Regions from separate parts of the Leisingera sp. ABD4_442 genome, predicted to be linked through region 3. Evidence: riboswitches for the same ligand, from Rfam matches in the RefSeq annotation. Region 3 holds a riboswitch; each other region holds the start of a gene.

Region 1 (5,509 bases), on a different contig from region 3:
AGCTGCTGGGCCTTTTTCAATACATCATCCTTGCTGAGAGCCCGGCTGCTCCGGGGAGGGCGCCCCATGCGCGGGGGCATGGATCAGGCCACCTGGAAGGTGGTCTGGATCATGCCGGTGGGCAGGGTGCGGGAGCTTGCCACCTGGAGGTCGATGTCCCGCTCCAGATGGCCAAACAGCGGGATGCCGCTGCCAATCAGGATCGGAACCGTTGTGATGGTCAGATCTGCGATCAGCCCTTGCCGCAGGAAGGACTGCACCATCCGGCCGCCGTCGATATAGGCGCGTTTCCAGCCCTCTTCCTGCAGTTCCTGCATAAGGTCTGGGGGTGTAGCGGTGCTGAGGCGCACCTTGTCCTTCAGCTCCTCGGGAATGTCCTGTTCGCTCAGGCTGCTGCTGAGGACCACAACCGGTTTGGCGTAGGGCCATGCATCAAACCCCAGCAGGGTGCGGAATGATCCTGTTCCCATGACCAGCCCATCGACGCTGTCCATGAAGGCCGCAAAACCGCCATCGTCATCTTCGGCAACAGGCTGTTTGTAAAGCCAATCCAGCGAGTGGTCCTGGCGGGCCACAAAGCCGTCGAGGCTGGTGGCGATGAAAACGTGGCCGGTGGTAATCTGGTTCTCCTGAGTCGCAATTAATTATACGACATATAGTTAATCGTGGTTCCAGTTCCAAGTGACCGGCGCATTTTCGGGTGTCCGCGAATCGATTCGCGGCAGCGGGCAACGGGTAAACGCATGAAAGATAAGCGCTTGCCGCAAACAGGCTGGCGAGTGCCGGTTTGAGATTCTGGACATCCCTGTGCGATTTGGGGTGGCAAACATGCATGTCTTTTTCCGGTTTCGGCGGGTCGGATTTGTTTTCGCGCTGGGGGCCGCGATCGGGCAATTTCCATCTCAGCAAGGTGCCGCCTTTCGGGGCGGAGAATTGGGAAGCTGGTGAAACTCCGGCACTGCCCCCGCAACGGTGACCCCGGGTCAGGCCTGGCAAAGACCACTGAGGCGCATGCCTCGGGAAGGTGCCAGGCTCCGCCGCCACGCGGCCCCGGGACAGTCCGGAAACCAGCCTTGCCATGAAAACACGTCAACCGCGGGCGGCGGTCGGGCGGTTGCGGGCGCGTGGCCTGCAATCTCTCTTCCCATGCCTGCACCCAGCCAAGACGCCGCGGGGATGCGGCAAAGGAGAGAAGCAGATGCTTCAGGACAGCGAGATTCTGGCCAAGCTGATGGGCCGGCAGAAAAACTATTCCCTGGAACAGGCGTTCTATACCGATCCGGGGGTTCTGGATCTGGACATGCGCCAGATTTTCTACCGCGAGTGGCTGTTTGCCATTCCGGCCTGCGAGATCCCGAAGGCGGGCAATTACGTGACCCATCAGGTGGGGTCCTACAACGTCATCATCGTGCGCGGCACCGATGGCGAAGTGCGTGCCTTCCACAACGCCTGCCGCCACCGCGGTTCGGTTGTCTGCAAGGCCAAGAAAGGCAATGCGCCGAAACTGGTCTGCCCCTATCACCAGTGGACCTATGAGCTGGATGGCTCGCTGCTGTGGGCGCGCGACATGGGGCCGGATTTCGATGCTTCCAAACACGGGCTGAAGCCGGTGCATTGCCGCGATCTGGCTGGGCTGATCTATATCTGCCTGGCCGATGAGGCGCCGGATTTCGACGCTTTTGCCGCTGTGGCGCGTCCGTATCTGGAACCGCATGACCTGGGTAACGCCAAGGTCGCCTATGAAAGCTCGATCATCGAGAACGGCAACTGGAAGCTGGTCTGGGAGAACAACCGCGAGTGCTATCACTGCGGCGGCAACCACCCCTCGCTGTGCCGGACCTTCCCGGAAGACCCGTCGGTGACCGGCATCGAAGGCGGCGAGACACCGGCGCACCTGCAAAAGCATTTCGACCGGATCGAGGCGGCGGGGGTTCCGTCGGCCTTTACCATCGACGCGCGCGGCCAGCACCGGCTGGCGCGGATGCCGCTGAATGAGGGCGCCGAGAGCTATACCCTGGACGGCAAGGCGGCTGTGGCCAGGAAGCTGGGCCGGGTGCCGTTCGCGGATGCGGGCACCTTGCTGAAGTTCCACTACCCGACCACCTGGAACCACTTCCTGCCGGATCATTCCATCGTGTTCCGTGTGACCCCGATCAGCCCGACCGAGACCGAAGTCACCACCAAATGGCTGGTGCATAAGGACGCGGTCGAGGGGCAGGATTACGACCTGAAGCGCCTCACTGAGGTCTGGATTGCCACCAACGACGAAGACCGCATCGTGGTCGAGGACAATCAGCGCGGCATCAATTCGCCCGCGTATGAGCCCGGTCCGTACTCGGAAGTGCAGGAAAGCGGCGTCATCCAGTTCTCCAACTGGTATGCCGATCATCTGATGCGCGCCCTGACTGGCCGCCACCTGATCGCGGCGGAGTAAGCGCATGGGACTGCAGGCCAATTTCGAGACGCTGGACGAAACCCTGGCGTGGAAGGACGACGAGATGCTGGAATGCGTCTCTGTTGTGCCGGAAGCGCCGAACACCGCCACCTTCAGCTTCCGCGCGCCGTCCGGCGCGTGGTTCAAGTACCAGCCGGGCCAGTTCCTGACGCTGGAGCTGCCGGTGCCGGGGGAGACTGTCTGGCGGACCTACACGATCAGCTCCTCGCCGTCGCGGCCGCTGTCGATTTCGGTGACGGTCAAGGCGCAGGCCGACAGCATCGGCACCCGCTGGATGCTGGACCACCTGAAGCCGGGCATGTTCCTGCGGGCCTCTGGCCCGGCAGGCGTCTTCACCCTGCCCAAGCGCCCGAACGGCAAGTTCCTGTTCATCTCCGCTGGTTCCGGCATCACGCCCAGCCTGTCGATGACCCAGTATCTGTTCGACCGCGGCCAGTCGCCTGACGTCTGCTTCATCAACTGCGCCAAGCGGCCCAGCGAGATCATCGCGCGCCAGCAGCTGGAAAGCATGGCGTCGCGGGTGCCGGGGCTGAAGCTGAACTTCGTGGTTGAGGAAGATGACCCCTATCAGGTCTGGACCGGCTACCGCGGGCAGCTCAACCAGATCATGCTGGGCCTGATTGCCGGCGACTATCTGGAGCGTGAGGTCTACTGCTGCGGTCCGGAGCCGTTCATGCAGGCGGTGCGCGACATGCTGATCGGTCTCGGGTTTGACATGGAGAACTACAACCAGGAAAGCTTTGGCGCGCCGGTCGAGACTGAGGCGGATGCGCCGGAGCTGGACGATGTGGTTCCGGAAGAAAGCGCAACTGCCGAGATCAGCTTTGCGGCGTCGGGCGTGATGGCGACCTGCACCGAGACCGATACGGTGCTGGCGGTGGCCAAGGCCTCGGGCCTCAACATCCCGTCGGGCTGCACCTTTGGCATCTGCGGCACCTGCAAGGTCAAGAAGACCGCGGGCGAGGTGCATATGGTCCACAATGGCGGCATCTCGGAGGAAGATGTGGAGGCGGGGTATATCCTGGCCTGCTGCTCCAACCCGATTGGCCGGGTTGAAGTGGACATCTAAAGAAACAGGGCGCGCGCCGGATCCGGCGCGCGCCCATTCATTTGCAGATTGATCAGGCTTCCAGTGCCAGCTTGTGCACGTGGATCTCGTTGATCGGGTGGCTTTCGGCGCCGATGATGCCCGGGCGGGCGTGGCGGTAGAGCGAGCGCCAATAGGGCTGGATCACGGTGCCGTCGTCGTGCATGAACTGCTCGATCTTCTCCATATGGCCGCGGCGGGTATCGGCATCGGCAATGGCTGAGGCAGCCTCCAGCATGCTGTCGAACTCGGCGCTGGCGAGGCCGGTTTCATTCCAGGCAACTCCAGTCTTGTAGGCCAGTGTCAGCACCTGCACACCCAGCGGGCGGTGGCCCCAGTCGGTGGAGCTGAACGGGTATTTGTCCCAGTCGTTCCAGAAGGTGTTGCCGGGCAGCACGGTGCGTTTCACATTGAGGCCCGCATCGCGCATCTGTGCCGCCAGCGCGTCGGTGGTGTTGCGGCGCCAGTCGTCGTCGATTGAGATCAGCTCATGCTCGAAATCAAGCATGCCGGCCTCTTCCATTAGTTTGCGGGCGGCTTCGGCGTCGCGCACCGGCGCGCCGATGTCGGCGTATTCCGGGTGGATCGGGCAGACGTGATGGTTCTCGGCCAGGGTGCCGCGGCCGTCATAGCCCAGCTCCAGCAGCACAGCGTTGTCGCAGGCCAGCGCCAGGGCACGGCGGACGCGGGCATCAGCGTAAGGGGTTGCCCCGTCCACGATGGCGTCGCGGTTGGTGCGCAGCACCAGGGTATTGGCGGAGACGGATTCGCTGACGTTCCAGCCGATGGAGGTGAAGATGTCGACATATTCGCCCACGGTCTCGTAGGTCATGTCGATTTCCTCGGCCTCGGCTGCCGACAGGTGGGTGGAGGCATCGGTGCCGAAGTCGATGAACTCGATCCGGTCGAGATAGGCGCCTTCGCCCCACCATTCGTGATCGGTGTTCTTCTCCAGCGCGACCTTCACGCCGACCTCGTATTCCACCAGCTTGTAGGGGCCGGTGCCGACCGGATCGGCGCCCGGATCGCCGGACCAGCCGTCCGGCACGATGGCTGCGGGGTATTCGGTGACTGCCGGGATGATGGTGATGTCGGGGCGGGTGAGCTTTAGTTTCAGGGTCAGGTCATCGACCACTTCCAGCGCGCCCTCGGCGGGGCCGTCGCCGGCCTCGTTCTGCAGCGAGCCCATGCGGGCCGCCATCGAGTTGCCTTCCCATTTGCCGTCGCACCAGCGGGCAAAGTTATAGGCGACGTCCTTGGCGGTCAGGGTGCCGCGGCCGTCGTTCCAGTTCACACCGGGGCGGATGTGCAGCAGGTATTCGGTGGCGTCCTCGTTGACCTCCCAGCTTTCCAGCAGGCGTGGTTCAAAGGTGCCATCGGCGTTGTATTGCACCAGGTACTCCAGGTAGCCGCGCACCAGGTTGCCAAGCTGCGGCCAGTTGAACAGCGGCGGGTCGAGCAATGCGCGCACCACCTGCTGAATGCGAATGGTGCCGCCCGCTTGCGGGCTGGCGGCGGCCTGAACCGGCTGGCTGAGGCCGATAAGCCCGTAGGCGGCAGAGGCGGTGACGCCAAGCGCGGTTGCGCGGCTCAGGAACTCGCGCCGGTCCAGTTTGCCCTGGGCGGCTTCCTCCGCATGCATGCGGATGGCGGGGTGGAGGGTTTCCCTGTTATAGTATTGGGTCATTTTGCTTCCTTTGTTGCTGTGCTCAGCGTCGGAAAGGGTGCGGGCAGTCAGTATGGAGAATGGAGCGGCGGCCCTGCCCGCTGGCCGCCGCTCCGGGGAGATGCCTTATTCAGCGGGCTCCTGCGTGACGGTGGTGGCGACGCCTGCCTGTTCGCGGCGGCCGTCGTTGTAGATCGCTTTCACCAGGGCGGCGCATTGCAGCACCATCACCAGCGAGAAGGGCAGGGCGCCGATCACCATCGCGGTCTGGATCGCCTTCAGGCCGCCGACCAGCAAGAGC
Region 2 (5,509 bases), on a different contig from region 3:
ACATCGCCAAAGACATCGCCCAGCCGCCAGACCGCCGCGGGCGGCACCACATCGTCATCCGCCATCGCAAACAGATCCACCGGGATGCCGGTCTGCGCCCAGCGGGGCTGCGGCAGCGTGGTGCCGGTTTCCGGCAGGTAGCTGCCCTTCGTGGTGCACCAGCGCCGCCACTGCCAGTAGACACCGGCCGGCAAATCGGCCCCGAACCCCACCGCGCGCCCTGGCAGATAGCCCAAGGCACTGACCAGCGGCGGCACATGGCCGAACCAGAAGGCCAGCGCCAGCGCGCGGTAGGGCCAGGGATGATCGTGGTGATGCACCAAGCCGCCCGCGACCACGATCATGCGGGCGACGTCCGTCAGGCCATCCTGCAGGGGCATCAGCATTGCCCCCAGCGAATGGCCAATCACATACAACGGCACACCCGCATAGTGCCGCTGCATTTCTTTGCGGGCCGCTGGCTGATCCGCCAGCGCCCAGTCGGCCATGGTGGCCTGTGACCGGCGCGGGTGCATACGCGCCGAGGCCCCAAAGTCCCGGTAATCAAAAGTGAGGCAAGCCATCTGCCGCTCTGCCGCCAGCCAGCGTGCGAAATGCCGGTAATAGCCCTGTGGCACCCCAGTTGCGCCATTCAGCACCACCGCTGCCCGGGCCGGTCCCGCCGGGTGATACAGCCGCCCGGCCAGCACCGCCTCACCAGCGGCAAAGCGCAGCTCTTGCACCCGGATATCTGCCGTCTGTTCTGCATGGCTGTCGAGCATGGCACCCTCCTAGACCAATTGGTCTACTCCACCTCTGGACCAATCGGTCTAATGCTGTCAACCTGCCGTCATGACTGACGTGACGACACCTTCTGCCGCCCCGGACGGCCCCGTCCCCACCCGCGAGCGGCTGCTGCGCGCGGCTGCCGGGCTGTTCCGCAACAAGGGCTACAGCGGCACCGGCCTGGCAGAATTGCTGGCCGCGGCGGAGGCGCCCAAGGGCTCGCTCTACCACCATTTCCCAAACGGCAAATCGGACCTTGCGCTGGCCGCAGCGGACTGGGCATCAGAGCAGATGCAAGCACTGATCGACGCTTCCTTCACCCCTGCGCCGACCTTTCAGGACGGCGCCAAGACGGTCTGCTACAAACTGGCGAAACTGTTCGACAAACAGGGCAAATGGAGCGGCTGCCCGGTCTCTGCCACCCTGTTCGAAGGGCCGGAGAACGAGGCTTTCCACCAGCACGCCGCCAAGCTGTTCGAGGGCTGGATCACCGGGACCGCAGCCCATGCCCGGCGCCTGGGCCTGCCTGAGGCTGAGGCCCGCGCCGCTGCCGAGAATTTCTATATCCTGCTGCAAGGCGGCTGGCAGCTGGCCCGGGTGCGGCGCGATTCGGATGTGATCCGGGGGCTGCACCTGCAGATGCACAGACCCCAGCCAAACCCAATGCAGCTGCAGAAAAACGATTGACGACTCAGGGATCCAACCGCTACCGATTGTGGCGATGGTTCCCGCGCCACAGAATCTTGTGTCCGGGATGAAAAGGGAACACGGTGCGGCCCCGCCCTGCGCAAGGCCAATTCCGCGACTGCCCCCGCAACTGTAAGCGGCGAGCGACCCCGATAGAGCCACTGGCCCTCAAAGAGGCCGGGAAGGATCGGGAAAGCTGCGACCCGCAAGTCAGGAGACCTGCCATCGGATATGAAACTCGAACCCGGGCGGGGTGTCCGGACAGGGTCTGATGGCACCGCGGGGCTTTCCGCTTTCTCATCCGGTCTCTTGTCCCCAGAACTCCCCGCACCACGCGCGGAGGGCGCAAACATGATGTGGACGGACCAGACGCATTTCTATGCGGCAACGGATTGCAAATACCTCGGGAAACCCTGCCCCGCGGCAGAGCGGATGATCGCCAAGCTGGCCGAGGCGATGACCAAGGCCAAGCCGCTGACCCAGGAGGATTTTGAAATCACTGGCACCAGCGCGCTGGACGGCTGCCCGCGCAACTGCCCGGCGCAGTTCGTAGCCAGCCATGACCGGATCCGGCTGTTCTGCGGTGTCGGGGAGGACGCGCCGCGTGAGGGGCTGGACCGGTTTGCCGATGCGATCCTCAGCCGCGACGGCACCGGCTTTGCTGCCTCGAAACTGGACGCCCGCCCTTGCGCGCTGATGGAGGCGCTGCCGAAAACGGCAGAGGCGCATCAGGCAGAGCAGATGCTGGCGCTATAAGAATTCCAGACTGCAAGTGATCCGCCCGGCGGCACCGCCGGGCAGCGCCCGCCCCTCCCCGTCAAACCAAAGGTTTGCCTCCGGCAAAACGGGAGGACGCTTCGCACCCACCCAGGGTCAGGCGCGGCCCTCAGTGTTTGACACCCTGCCCTGCGCAGGCCCAATCCAGCTGCGCCTCAGTCTCCACCGCACAGGGCCGCACCGAGCGCAGCCGCGCCAGCGCCTGGACCGGGTCCTCGCCGCAGTCGATCATCAGCCGCAGCACCGCCATGCCGGAGCGCCCGCAGCCGCCCTTGCAATGCACCAGCACCCGTCCGCCGCCTGCCAGCGCCTGCCGCGCCGACTGGCTGGCGGCGGCCCATTTTGCATTCACTGCCGGTGGCGGCACCTGGAAATCCGGCACCGGCAAATGCAGCCAGCGGCAGGCCATGCTTTGGATGTCGACGCCCAGCCGCGGCACTCCGGCGGCCACATGCTCGGCCTCGGTGGTCATCGAGATCACCAGCCCCGGCTTCCATTGATAGATCTGGATCAGGTCGCTGCGGTAATCGCCGGCGCCGCCCGGCAGCCGGCACAGCGCCAGAATGCCGCCGCCCGCTGACAGCGCGTGGATGGTCAGGCCGGCCTGCGCGGCAGTCTCCTGCACCGCTGGCTTTGAAGTGTCTTCAGTTTGCATACCGCCTCCCTGGACGCCGCGCCCCTGCACTTCCCCCGCATTTCCCCCTTCCCTCCAGACTAGCCGCTAACCGCAGAAAGCCAAAGCGCTTTTGCAGCCCTGGCTTTGCTGCCTTCTGCGGTGGACGAACCGGCTGCGCTTCAATACCCTGCGCGGAACGCGGGACCCCCGCACACCGAATCCGGCACGAGACACCATGAACGACATTCCCAGCGGCACCACCCAATCGCAATACCAGGTTCTGGCCCGCAAATACCGGCCCGAAACCTTTGCCGATCTGGTGGGGCAGGACGCGATGGTGCGCACCCTGAAAAACGCCTTTGCCGCTGACCGTATCGCCCAGGCCTTCATCATGACCGGCATCCGCGGCACCGGCAAAACCACCACCGCCCGGATCATCGCCAAGGGCATGAACTGCATTGGCGAGGATGGCCAGGGCGGCCCCACCACCGATCCCTGCGGCAAATGCGAGCATTGCACCGCGATCATGGAAGGCCGCCATGTGGATGTGATGGAGATGGACGCGGCCTCGCGCACCGGTGTCAACGACATCCGCGAGATCATCGACTCGGTGCAGTACCGCGCGGCTTCGGCCCGCTATAAGATCTACATCATCGACGAGGTTCACATGCTGTCGACCAGCGCGTTCAACGCGCTGCTGAAGACGCTGGAGGAGCCGCCGGCGCATGTGAAATTCATCTTTGCCACCACCGAAATCCGCAAGGTGCCGGTGACGGTGCTGTCGCGCTGCCAGCGGTTCGATCTGCGCCGGATCGAGCCGGAGGTGATGATTGCCTTGCTGCGCAAGATCTCCACTGCCGAAGGCGCCCAGATCGCCGAGGACGCGCTGGCGCTGATCACCCGCGCCGCCGAAGGCTCTGCCCGCGATGCGACCTCGCTGCTGGACCAGGCGATTTCTCATGGCGCGGGGGAGACCACCGCCGATCAGGTCCGCGCCATGCTGGGGCTTGCCGACCGCGGCCGGGTCCTGGACCTGATGGACATGATCCTGCGCGGCGATGCAGCAGCGGCCTTGACCGAGCTCAGCGGCCAGTACGCCGAGGGCGCCGACCCGCTGGCAGTGCTGCGCGATCTGGCCGAGATCACCCATTGGGTCTCGGTGGTGAAGATCACGCCTGATGCAGCCGAAGACCCCACCGTCAGCCCCGATGAGCGCGCCCGCGGCAAAGCAATGGCGGATGCTCTGGCCATGCGCGTGCTGACCCGCATGTGGCAGATGCTGCTGAAAGCGCTGGAGGAAGTCGCCGCCGCGCCGAACGCGATGATGGCCGCAGAGATGGCGGTGATCCGCCTCACCCATGTGGCCGACCTGCCCTCGCCTGAGGAACTGATCCGCAAGCTGCAGGACACTCCGCCGCCGCCGCCGCCCGGCCCTGGCGGCCCCGGCGGCCCCGGCGGCGGCGTGCCGATGCAGGGCATGGGCGGCCCGGCGCTTGGCGGCGGCAGCACCGATGCTCAGGGCAGCTATACCGGTCCCGGCGCCCCCGCAGGCGGTGCTCCGGTTGCGCGCGGCGGCTCCGGCCCGGCGGCAGCGCTTGCGCCGCAAGCCAGCCCGGCGCTGGCCCGCTACCCCACCTTCGAACATGTGGTCGAGCTGATCCGCGAAAAACGCGACGGGCTGCTGCTGGAATATGTCAAAAGCTACCTGCGCCTGGCCGCCTATAAACCCGGCCAGATCACCTTTGAGCTGACCAGTGACGCCCCCCGCGACCTGACCAAACGGCTGAGTGAACAGCTGAAGGCCTGGACCCATCACAACTGGTTCTTCACCATTGTCACCGAAGGCGGCGGCGATACCATCAGCGAGCGCGAAAACGCCGCCGAGAACGCCCTGCGCGCGAAAGCCGCCGCGCATCCGCTGGTGCAGGCGGTTCTGGAAAGCTTCCCCAAGGCCAAGATCAAGCGCATCCGCACAGCCGACGAACTGGCCGCCGAGGTTGCCGCCGAGGCCCTGCCCGAGGTCGAGGACGAATGGGATCCCTTCGAGGAAGAGTGACGGCCGGCCTGGCGGCACTCTGGTTCTCCCTACCGGCCACCGCCTTCGCCAATGCCTGCTGGCATGAAGGCGGTACACCGGCCAGCGCATGGGATGAGCTGATCCGCCTGTCCGCCAAGCCTGTTTCTCTGGCCCTCTTCGCCCTTGCCGGATTCGCTGTTTTTACCGGGCGGCGCCTTCCCTTTGCAGTTGCTGCGATGCTGTGGGCCGGGCTGGCAATGGTTATTGCAATAGATAACCATGAGCTTTTCTTTGACGATAAGAGTGCCTTGGGCATAATCCAGGACTGCACCGCCTCCCCCCACTTGTTCATCGCGCTTGCAATTGCGATATGTGCCGGGATGACTTACGGCGCCCTGCGCCCCCGCAATTAGGAGAATACAGATGCTCAAAGGCCTCGGCGGTCTTGGCGACATGGCCAAGATGATGAAATCGGCACAGGAACTGCAGACCAAGATGGCGCAGATGCAGGAAGACCTGCACAACGTCATGGTGACCGGCGAGGCCGGCGCAGGCCTGGTCAAGGCAACCGCCTCTGCCAAGGGCGACCTCAAGGGCCTGGACATCGACCCGTCGATCTTCAACGGCGACGATAAGGAAGTGGTTGA
Region 3 (5,509 bases):
CGGCGGCCCCGATCTGAGCTGGCAGGAGCTGCGCGATACGGCGCAAGCCATTGCCCGATATCTGACCGCTAAGGGCATCGCCAAAGGCGAAAGCATCGCCATCCTGCACCCCAATGGGCGCGAGGCGCTGGAATGCCTGTTCGGCGTGCTCTACGGCGGCTTCCGCGCCACCATGATCAACCTGGTCGCGGGCAACAGCGCGGTGTCTTACGCCCTGCAGCACAGCGGCGCCCGCTTTGCCTTTGTCCATGACAGCCAGGCAGAGCTGTTTGAGCAAACTGCCGACCTGTCTTTCCTCTCCCCTTTGGACAGGCCGGCAGCACCTGGTGGTCCGCCGGCAGAGCTGCACCCGCTCTCTGCCGGGGACCACGCTTTGCTGATGTACACTTCCGGCACCACCGGCCAGCCCAAGGGGGTGGTGCACAGCCACGCCAGCCTGCTGGCCGGCGGCTGGACCACTGCCGTCGCACATGAGCTGACCCCACAGGATCGCGGCCTTTGCGTGCTACCAATCTACCACATCAACGGGCTTTGCGTGACGGTGATGGGCACGCTGATCTCCGGCGGCTCGCTGGCGATGTGCGAGCGCTTCTCCGCCAGCCGCTTCTGGGCCCACGCAGGCTGGTCGCAGGCGACCTGGTTCTCGGTGGTGCCCACCATTATCTCGCACTTGCTGCATTCGGACCTGGACCCCGTCGACAGCACCCGCGCCCGCATCCGTTTCGGCCGCTCTGCATCGTCGGCGCTGGCTCCGGACGTGCAGCATGCGTTTGAGGACCGCTTTGGCATGCCTATTATCGAAACCATGGGACTGACCGAAACGGCAGCCCAAATCCTATCGAATCCATTGCCCCCGGGCACCCGCAAGATCGGCTCCCCCGGCATTGCCTATGGCAATGAAGTCGCCATCCTCGACGCCAATCAAACCCCCATCACCGATGGCCGCGAAGGCGAGCTGGCGGTGCGCGGCCCCAATGTGATGCTGGAATACCTCAACAATCCTGAGGCCACCGCCGGCACCTTCACCCCGGACGGCTGGCTGCGCACCGGCGACCTGGGCCGGACCGACAACGACGGTTATGTCTTCGTCACCGGACGGCTGAAGGAATTGATCATCAAGGGCGGTGAAAACATTGCCCCGCGCGAGATCGACGAGGCGCTTTACTCCCACCCGGATGTGATCGAGGCCGCCGCCTTTGGCCGCCCCTGCAAGAGTTATGGCGAAACGGTGGAGGCAGCGGTCACGGTCCGCGAGGGGTCCAGCCTGACACCGCTGGAATTGATTGAGATCTGCCAGTCCCGGCTGGGACGGTTCAAGTCGCCGGATGAAATCCACTTCCTGCCAGACCTTCCCAAGGGACCGTCCGGGAAGATCCAGCGCAACAAGATCCTAACAGTGATAGGGAACGGCTGAACCAGGGCCTTGACTGCCTTGGCTTTGGTCTCAGGCAAGGTGAAACGACAGAAACGGGTCCGCGCCATTTGCGCCACGCATCCAGCGGGCCTTGATCCCGAAGATTTCGGACACCGTTTCCGGGGCCAGCGCCTGCTGCGGCGGCCCCAAAGCGGCAAGCCGCCCGTTTGACAGCACCGCCACCCGGTCGCAGGTCATTGCCTGGTTCAGATCGTGCAGGGCGACCACCGCGGTCACTTTCAGGTTCCGGATGCATTCCAGGATCGACAGCTGATGATGGATATCCAGATGGTTCGTCGGCTCATCCAGCAGCAGCAGCCCCGGCTGCTGCGCCAGCGCGCGCGCAATATGCAGCCGCTGCCGCTCGCCGCCGGAAAGGGTGGCCCATTCGCGCTGCGCGAAACTCTCCATTTCAACGGTGCGCAGCGCCTTGTCCACCAGCGCCGTGTCCCTGCCATTCCACGGCTTCAGCGCCGAAAGCCAGGGCGTGCGCCCCAGTTCCACCACTGCCCTCGCGGTGATCCGCTCGACAGTATCAGACTGCTGCTCGACAATGGCGATCCGCCGGGCGATCTCACGCCGGTTCAGCCGGGCCAGGGGCTCTTCCGCAAGCAGCACCTCGCCCTGCGACGGCCGCGCCAGGCCGGACAGCAGCCGCATCAGCGTCGACTTGCCAGAACCGTTCGGCCCCACCAGCGCCAGGGTCTCTCCTGGATGCACGGTCAGGGAAACCTCCTGCAGCAGCTGCTTGCCGCGCACGGAAAAGCTCAGGTTGCGGGCCTCGATCTTCATCGCGGCCCCCTCTGGCCGCGCACCAGGATGATGGCAAAGGCCGGCGCCCCGATCAGGGCAGTGACAACCCCGATGGGCAGCACCTGGCCGGGGATGATGATGCGGGACACGATGTCGGCAGCGATTAGAAAAACAGCGCCCGTCAGCGCCGCTGCGGGCATCAGCCTGCGGTGGCTGGGGCCTGCCAGGAACCGTGCCGCATGAGGGATCACCAGGCCGACAAAGCCGATGGAGCCGACAATCGACACCATCACCGCGGTCATCAGCGCGGTGGCAAAGATCAGCACCACCTGTACCCTGCGGACGGGAATGCCGAGCGACGCGGCCGAATCGCTGCCAAAGGTGAAGGCGTCGAGCGCACGGGCATGGAACCGGCAGATCATCCAGCCCGCCAGCGCCAACGGCACCGCCAGCCACACATCCGGCCAGCGCACGCCGCTGAGGTTGCCCATCAGCCAGAACATGATGCCGCGGGCCTGATCGGCATTGGCGGATTTGGCAATGATGAAGGCGGTGAGCGCATTGAACAGCTGCGAGCCTGCTATGCCCGCCAGCACGATCTGCGCTGCAGCCGCGCGGCTGCCCCCTGCCCCGGCCGCCCGCGCCAGGATGGCCACAAAGCCAAAGGCCAGCAATGCGCCGTTGAAGGCGCCAAAGGACAGCGACAGTGCACCGCCGCCCAGCCCCGCGATGGTGACCGCAACCGCCCCCGTAGAGGCACCGGCTGAAATACCGAGGATGTAGGGGTCTGCCAGCGCGTTGCGCAGCAGCGCCTGCAGAACCACGCCCGTCACCGCCAGAGCTGCCCCGCAGGCCGCAGCCACCAGCGCCCGCGGCAGCCGGTAGCTCCAGATGATGCCCTGATCCACCGGATCCACCGGCAGCCCAGCACCCGCCAGCTTGTTGGCCAGAACCGACAGGACAAGGTCAGGCGCAAGCGCGGTCTCGCCGATCATTGCGCCTGCCAGAACCGCCGCAGCCAGCACCGGCAAAGCCAGGCAAGCGCCCCGGACGCTTTGCCACGCTAGTGCGGCGGCTGCGCTCATTCGCCGTTGCCGATCGCGCTGAGTTCAGCTGCCAGGTCCTCCAGCGCCGGGATCGCGCGGATGGTGGCATCCATGGCCTGGGCATCCATCACCACGATACGGTTGTTCTTGACCGCGTCCATCTGGCTGGCGACCGGGTCATTGCGCAGGAAGTCCAGCTTTTTCTCGTAGTCATCCGCGGCAAAGCGGCGGCGGTCCATGCGGGCAATCACGATCACCGTCGGGTTCGCCTTGGCGATGGTTTCCCAGCCAACGGTCGGCCATTCCTCGTCCGTTTCGATGACGTTCTTCAGGCCCAGCTGCTGCATCATGTAGCCCGGCGCGCCCTTCTGGCCGGCCACAAATGGATCGCTCTCCATTTCCGGCGAAGAGAACCAAAACACGGCGGAGGCGCCGTCCAGTGCAACCTCCTGCGCCTTGGCAACAGCAGCGGCTTCGCGCGCCTTGTAGTCGGCAACCAGTTCTGCGCCCTTTTCAGCCTCGCCAAAGATCGCCGCCAGTTCCTCGATGCCCTGGTAAAGGCTCTCGGTGGTGAACATCTGGGTCCTCGTGCCGTCACCGCCGGTGGTGTTGTCTTTGCCGACGCAATCCGCGGGCATCACATAGGTCGGGATGCCGAGGTCATGGAACTGCTCGCGCTTGGCAACGATACCTTCGGGGCCGACATGCCATTCATACTGTGCCGCGACCAGACCGGGGCGCTTGGCCACCACGCTTTCAAAGCTCGGGTCGTTGTCTGCCAGGCGTTCGACCTTGTCGTTCAGCTCAGCATATTCGGGCAGCACATCGTTGAACCAGACCGAGGTGCCCAGCACCTTTTCGCCCAGGCCCAGCGCATAAAGCACTTCGGTGGCGGCCTGGCCGACGGTCACGGAGGAGGCAACCGGCGCCTCGAATGTGACGGTCTCGCCGCAGTTCTGAATGGTCAGCGGAAAGTTTTCGCTGGCGGCGGCAGCCTGTGCAGCAGCAACGAAAGAAAGGCCCATCAGGCCGGAACGCAGAAACATGATTTCGATCTCCATGTGTCAATGACCGGAGAACGGGTGAAAGGGTATTGACCGCTAAGGCAGGAGGTCAGCCCCCCATCGCGTCACCGTCCAGCGGCGGCGCATCTTACCGGCAACCTCCCCGGACAACCCCGTCCGGTGTGCTTCAGTTTTCACCGGCAGGTCTCCTGACTGGCGGGTCATTGCCTGCGCCGTCTTCCCGGGCCGTTGAGGTCCAGTGACATCATGGCGCAGCACTCGCCGCCTACAGTTGCGGGGGCAGTTCCGTTTGGCGCCGGTTGGCGCCGCGGATTCCCTCTTAGCCCTTTCGGGACCGGTAAATCGCCCGTAGCGCATCGCTTCCGTTGCGGCAAGAAAAAGTTGCGGTCCCTGCCACAATCCTGCGGGCAAAACATCTTCGCCCCCGGTGGCGTCTACCGGCCATTGAGTGATGCGATCTTATTGGTATCCTGTGAGCCGTATGACCCGGCCCCGTCTCCATATCCGTTCCGCTGCGGCAGCTGACCTGCCGCAAATCGCTGCCTTGCATACAGAGAGCTGGCAGTCCGCCTATGCCGGTGATTTCCCGCAGGCGCGGCTGCACGGGGAGATTAGCAGCCAGCTTTTGCGCAAATGGCAGGCTTACCGGCCGGAACCGGGGGATATTCTCTTGATCGCGGAACACGCCGGACACCCCGCCGGGCTGCTTGGTTTTTGCGCCGTCTGGTGCCGGCCGGAACCCTATCTGGACAATCTGCATGTCTCTCCGGCGGCACAGGGGTCAGGTGCTGGCAGCAGCCTGTTCCGGGCCGCGGTGCAACAGTTGCTTTCCAAGGACCAGCGCAGCCTGTCCCTGACTGTGTTTCAATCCAATCAGCGGGCACGGGCGTTTTATGCAGGGCTGAACGGCCAGGAGACCGGCACGCTGGAATTGGATGTTTTCGGGACCCTGATCCCCAGCGTTACAGTCACTTGGCCGGATCTCTCCCAACTCCCGCTCTAAAACCGCGGCCTACCCCGCCGCCCCCCCCCGGCTGCCCCTCTGATCCGCTTTCAGTCCAGCCCTTCATAGCGGGCATTGGCCTCTTTCAGCGTAGCCTTCAGGCCCTTCTCGATCGTCGATTTGGAAAACGCTTCATATTCCGGGACCGGCTGGGCGCCCATGATTGCAACCTGCTCCAGGTAATAGTCCGTGGCTGTGCGCAGGCCCTGCATCTCATAGACACGGTTCAGGTACATCTTGTGCATCCGCTGCATCTCGCGCGGCATCC

The links. A riboswitch is a leader RNA that binds a small molecule or an ion and turns the genes downstream of it on or off. The one in region 3 is predicted to bind cobalamin.
Region 1: it holds a riboswitch for cobalamin, as region 3 does, so the genes downstream of both, ACXAHG_RS03445 (aromatic ring-hydroxylating oxygenase subunit alpha) here and ACXAHG_RS08925 (ABC transporter substrate-binding protein) in region 3, are expected to answer to the same signal.
Region 2: it holds a riboswitch for cobalamin, as region 3 does, so the genes downstream of both, ACXAHG_RS17560 (hypothetical protein) here and ACXAHG_RS08925 (ABC transporter substrate-binding protein) in region 3, are expected to answer to the same signal.

Annotation. Positions count from the first base shown of each region.
Region 1 covers NZ_JBSWYB010000002.1:300,256-305,764, forward strand. The annotation lists gene ACXAHG_RS03435 (TetR/AcrR family transcriptional regulator) at 1-20, opposite strand, end outside; gene ACXAHG_RS03440 (dihydrofolate reductase family protein) at 84-641, opposite strand; cobalamin riboswitch at 892-1,090, shown strand; gene ACXAHG_RS03445 (aromatic ring-hydroxylating oxygenase subunit alpha) at 1,199-2,434, shown strand; gene ACXAHG_RS03450 (FAD-binding oxidoreductase) at 2,439-3,524, shown strand; gene ACXAHG_RS03455 (ABC transporter substrate-binding protein) at 3,577-5,229, opposite strand; gene ACXAHG_RS03460 (BCCT family transporter) at 5,335-5,509, opposite strand, start outside.
Region 2 covers NZ_JBSWYB010000028.1:41,962-47,470, reverse strand. The annotation lists gene ACXAHG_RS17570 (alpha/beta hydrolase family protein) at 1-761, opposite strand, end outside; gene ACXAHG_RS17565 (TetR/AcrR family transcriptional regulator) at 832-1,452, shown strand; cobalamin riboswitch at 1,471-1,693, shown strand; gene ACXAHG_RS17560 (hypothetical protein) at 1,804-2,208, shown strand; gene ACXAHG_RS17555 (protein-tyrosine phosphatase family protein) at 2,339-2,884, opposite strand; gene ACXAHG_RS17550 (DNA polymerase III subunit gamma/tau) at 3,081-4,901, shown strand; gene ACXAHG_RS17545 (hypothetical protein) at 4,898-5,275, shown strand; gene ACXAHG_RS17540 (YbaB/EbfC family nucleoid-associated protein) at 5,286-5,509, shown strand, end outside.
Region 3 covers NZ_JBSWYB010000008.1:71,065-76,573, forward strand. The annotation lists gene ACXAHG_RS08910 (AMP-binding protein) at 1-1,414, shown strand, start outside; gene ACXAHG_RS08915 (ABC transporter ATP-binding protein) at 1,445-2,206, opposite strand; gene ACXAHG_RS08920 (FecCD family ABC transporter permease) at 2,203-3,252, opposite strand; gene ACXAHG_RS08925 (ABC transporter substrate-binding protein) at 3,249-4,259, opposite strand; cobalamin riboswitch at 4,400-4,592, opposite strand; gene ACXAHG_RS08930 (N-acetyltransferase family protein) at 4,720-5,241, shown strand; gene ACXAHG_RS08935 (enoyl-CoA hydratase/isomerase family protein) at 5,292-5,509, opposite strand, start outside.